DNA from 2 places in the Rhodococcus sp. NPDC059969 genome. Region 2 is predicted to be linked to the other one. Evidence: riboswitches for the same ligand, from Rfam matches in the RefSeq annotation. Region 2 holds a riboswitch; the other holds the start of a gene.
The links. A riboswitch is a leader RNA that binds a small molecule or an ion and turns the genes downstream of it on or off. The one in region 2 is predicted to bind cobalamin.
Positions count from the first base shown of each region.

Region 1: it holds a riboswitch for cobalamin, as region 2 does, so the genes downstream of both, ACFWAD_RS15590 (ABC transporter substrate-binding protein) here and ACFWAD_RS18315 (CbtB domain-containing protein) in region 2, are expected to answer to the same signal.

Region 1 is NZ_JBHWUF010000004.1:383,424-385,622, forward strand. Features, by position in the region: gene ACFWAD_RS15590 (ABC transporter substrate-binding protein) at 1-927, opposite strand, end outside; cobalamin riboswitch at 1,043-1,189, opposite strand; gene ACFWAD_RS15595 (MMPL family transporter) at 1,261-2,199, shown strand, end outside.
Region 2 is NZ_JBHWUF010000006.1:160,915-163,113, reverse strand. Features, by position in the region: gene ACFWAD_RS18325 (alpha/beta fold hydrolase) at 1-677, opposite strand, end outside; gene mhuD (mycobilin-forming heme oxygenase MhuD) at 723-1,031, shown strand; cobalamin riboswitch at 1,120-1,258, shown strand; gene ACFWAD_RS18315 (CbtB domain-containing protein) at 1,283-1,477, shown strand; gene ACFWAD_RS18310 (CbtA family protein) at 1,468-2,199, shown strand, end outside.

The DNA.
Region 1 (2,199 bases), on a different contig from region 2:
ACTCTCGAACAGGTCCGCGAGAGGGACCACGACAAACCGGTTCTGCTGCACAGCAGGGGTGGTCGCCATCAACGGCTGGGCACGGAGGAAGTCGATCTTCTGCTCGGCTGTCTTGTCGCCGTAGTCGATGACCACGATCGCCTGGGGTGCACGCTCGGCAACAGCTTCCCACGATGCGTCGATGTAGGGCTTTGTCCCTTCGGCGAAGATGTTCGAGACACCGGAGTATTCCGCGACCAATTGACCGACGCCGACTCCGCCGATTGTCGTCGGAACCTGGTCACCGCTGTCGTAGAAGAAGGTCGGCACCGGCGCTGCGTCCCCGACCGATGCGCGGACGGAATCGAGACCACTGCTGATCTCTTCGGCTACCTCGCGGGCCGAATCTTCGACGCCCAGGAGTCGACCGAGTTGTGTGTAGTCGTTCTCGAGCAATCCGATGTCGGGGAAACCGGTGCCACAGTATTCGGAGAAGAGGAAGGTGTTGATTCCTCGCTCGCCGAAGGCGTCTCGTGAACGCCCTTGCTTCTCGTTGAAGGCACTGGTCATTCCTCCGACCACGAAGTCGGGATCGACGTCGAGGACTTGCTCCATGCTGGGGAAGGTGTCGGAGAGACTGGGAATGCTGTTGAACTGATCGGCCGTCTCAGCAGTTGGTGGGTTGTCGCTGTACGCCCGACCGACAATCCGATCACCCGCGCCGATCTCGATAAGGGCTTCGGTGACGTGTCCGTTCAAGGACACGATGCGCTGCGGCGGCGAATCGAACGTCATCTCGCGATCGCAGTTGGTCACGGACACCGGCTGTGCGAAGGATTCCGCAGCAGACGCTGACTCTGATTCCTGGCCTTTGGAACAACCTGCCGAAACCAAGGCGACCGCAACAAGAACGGCGGCGGCACGGGACGGGGAGAACTGAAGTGACACGGGGACCTCGTAAGGGCTCTGAGCCACGAATGAGAATCCGACAGACAACTCCGCCCGCACGCTGATCCTCGGCCAGAGCTCCTGCTGGACTTCCTTTTCGTAGACCACGACGAATGGATGTCGCACACCGCGCGGTGGGTAATCGGGCTTGCCGACGCTCGGTGACTACCGAGAATCGACCTACCGTTGCGGGTCAGCGCCGGATTCGGACCGGCTTCCCCCACACGCGTGGCTTGCAAGTGCTTCGAGCAGTATGCATGACGTTTCCGATTCAAGACCAAACGCCCACTACAGTCGATCTGGCCAGACGCCCCCACACACCGGAGTTGATACATGACACGCTGGGCCCAAACCGTCGTTGCCCGGAAATGGTGGGTACTGAGCCTCGCGGTTCTGATAGTTCTCATCAGTGGAGTGTGGGGACTCGGAGTGTTCGGCAAGCTCAGCCAGGGCGGATTCATCGATCCGGGCAGCGACTCCGCGAAGGTCGCCGACATCATCGAGGACAATCTCGGACCGCAGACCCCGGACATCATCGCGATCTACTCACCCACCGACGGTAAGACCCTGGACGACATCGGGCCGGCGGTGACGGCCGCGGTCGACCAGTTCAAAACGGAAGTGCCGACGGCGTCGGTGAAGTCGTATTGGGGAACGGACGCGGCGGCCAAGGCCAGTCTGCTCTCGAACGACGGATCCATGGGCGCCGTTGCGATCACGTTGGCACCGGACTCGGGAGTCACGCCGGCCACTTTCGCCGATCTCTTGCCGAAGCTCGAAGTCGAAGGCGCCGAGGCACAATTCGCGGGCAACACCGTCGTCGGCGTCGCATTCAACACCAAACTCGAGAAAGACCTGGTTGTTGCCGAGGCCATCGCCATTCCGATCACTCTGGTGCTGCTGGTCTTCATCTTCGGCGGCGTCGTCGCTGCCGCGGTTCCGGTGTTCGTGGGCGTACTCAGCGTCCTGAGCGCATTGGCGGTTCTCCGGATCCTCACCTTGATCACCGATGTGTCCTCATTCTCGATCAACGTCGCTTCTCTTCTCGGGTTGGGACTGGCGATCGACTACGGACTCTTCGTGGTCGGCCGGTTCCGTGAAGAACTGAATTCAGGCTCGGATCCGGGAGCTGCTGCCCAGCGAACAGTTCTGACGGCGGGTCGCACCGTCATGTTCTCGGGTCTACTGCTGATCTGTGCGTTCAGCGGCATGCTCGTTTTCCCCCAGGCCGTCATCCGATCTCTGGGCTTCGGCGCGATCGCTGCGGTACTG
Region 2 (2,199 bases):
TGGACCAGGTGACCGGCGTCGGCAATACGTACGTACCGGGTTTGCGGCCGCTCGGCCATCTCTCGCATCTGTCCTTCTGGGGTGATGGTGAATTCCCCCTCGATGAGCAAAGTCGGCGCCTCGATCGCCTTCCACTGATCCCAGAAGTGCCGCGTGCCCCACTCCTCCGAGATGTCGCGGAAGGTCGAGACGTCACCGTGCAGGTACCACCCGTCGTCGCGGCGGTCGAAGGAATCGAGAAAGTACTGGCCGGCGACGGGGCCGAAGAATTCCTTCATCGCGTCCTCGGAAGCAAACGGTTGCGGCCACGCCGAAATCATCTGCGCCCAATCCGCTGCGGTGCGTCCGCGAAAGTCCGGGGCCATGTCTTCGAGGACCAGGGCACACACCTTCTCGGGATGCGCAGCGGCGAAGCACCACGCGTGCAGAGCGCCCATCGAATGACCGATCACGATCATCGGACCTTCGATGGAGGAAACGGCCGATGTCAGGTCCTCGACGAATGCCTCGGTAGTCAGTTCCGCCGGCGCCGGCCTGCCGTGACCGGCGGCGTCGAAGGTGTAGACGTGGCCGAACTCGCGGATCCACGGCACGTGGCGACGCCACGTTCGGGAACTGCCCATGAGTCCGTGCAACAACAGAATCGGCTGTCCCGTTCCACCTTCGTCATGCAACACGAGTGTCACGGTACGCGGTGAAGGTACACGGGTAATGTCGCTTTCATGGCAGTCGTGAAGATCAATGCAATCGAGGTCCCCGAGGGCGCCGGCCCCGAACTGGAGAAGCGCTTCGCAGCACGCGCTCACGCAGTCGAGAACTCCCCGGGCTTCCTCGGATTCCAGCTTCTCCGCCCCACCGCCGGCGAAAGCCGCTACTTCGTGGTGACGCAGTGGGAGTCCGAGCAGGCGTTCGCCGATTGGCGTGACGGTCCGGCCCGCGAAGCACACTCCGGCGAACGCGCGAAGCCCGTCGCTTCGGGTGCGTCGTTGCTCGAGTTCGAAGTTGTCCTGGACGTCGCCGCCAAGAGCTGATCTCGAACGATTGTGCCCGCTCGTGCGGGCACAATCGACGGTCATCTCGGCTTCACGCGTTGACACGGTGCGGGCAGTAGTGCAAAAGTTCGCATGTAAACGCGATGGTCCGACAGGAATCCGGTGAAAGCCCGGAGCGGTCGCGCCACTGTAATTCGAGGTGAAGTGCCTTTTTCGGCACGACTATTCGACAGCCAGACACTTCGGCCATCGCATGGACCTAGGGGACGCGAAAATCCCAGGAGGCTTCGATGGCTCTCGCCTATTCTCCCGATACGTCGATCGATTCGACTCGTCTTGCTTTCCTCGCCGCTGCAGTCGTTCTGTTCGCGATGCTGGCTCTCTACCTGGTCGGATTCGACCAGGGCGCGATCTCTCGCACCGGCATGTACATGCATGAATTGATGCACGACGGACGCCACTTGATGGGCCTGCCGTGCCACTAGTCGACAGTTTCACGAAGCTTCTCATTCGTGGATTGTTGGCTGGTTTGATCGCGGGCATTCTTGCCGGCGGTGTTGCGTTCGTGCTGGGTGAACCCCACGTCAACGCTGCCATTGCGATCGAAGAAGCCAACAGTGCCGCTGGAGAACATGCCGGCGAAGCCGCTGGGCATTCACACGGTGACGAAGAAGAACCACTGGTGAGCCGCGACGGGCAGCGCGCCGGGCTGTTCCTGGCCACAGCGCTGGCCGGACTCGCACTCGGCGCGATCTTCTCGGTCGTCGCCAACTACGCGCGACGACTCACCGGAATGTCCGGGCCGTTGTTGGCGATCACCATCGCCGTCGGCGGCTGGCTGGCCATCGAGGCGGTGCCGTTCTTCAAGTACCCGGCCAACCCGCCGGCCGTTGGAGATCCGGACACCATCAACCAGCGGACACTCCTGTGGTTGGCGGCCGTGATTCTCGGACTGCTGTCCGTCACTGCGGCGGCAGCTGCAGCAAAGGCAGTTTCCGGACACGAGTTCCTCAGTGTGCGCATCGCCGCTCCGGTGGCTGCGTTCCTGGTGATCGTCGCGATCGGTTACGTCTCGCTTCCCGGCATCAACGAGGTGGGCGAGGACTTCCCGGCAACTCTGCTGTGGGAGTTCCGACTTTCCTCGCTCGCAACGCAGGCGACACTGTGGCTCGTACTCGGATTGGCATTTGCCTTCCTCACCGAGCGC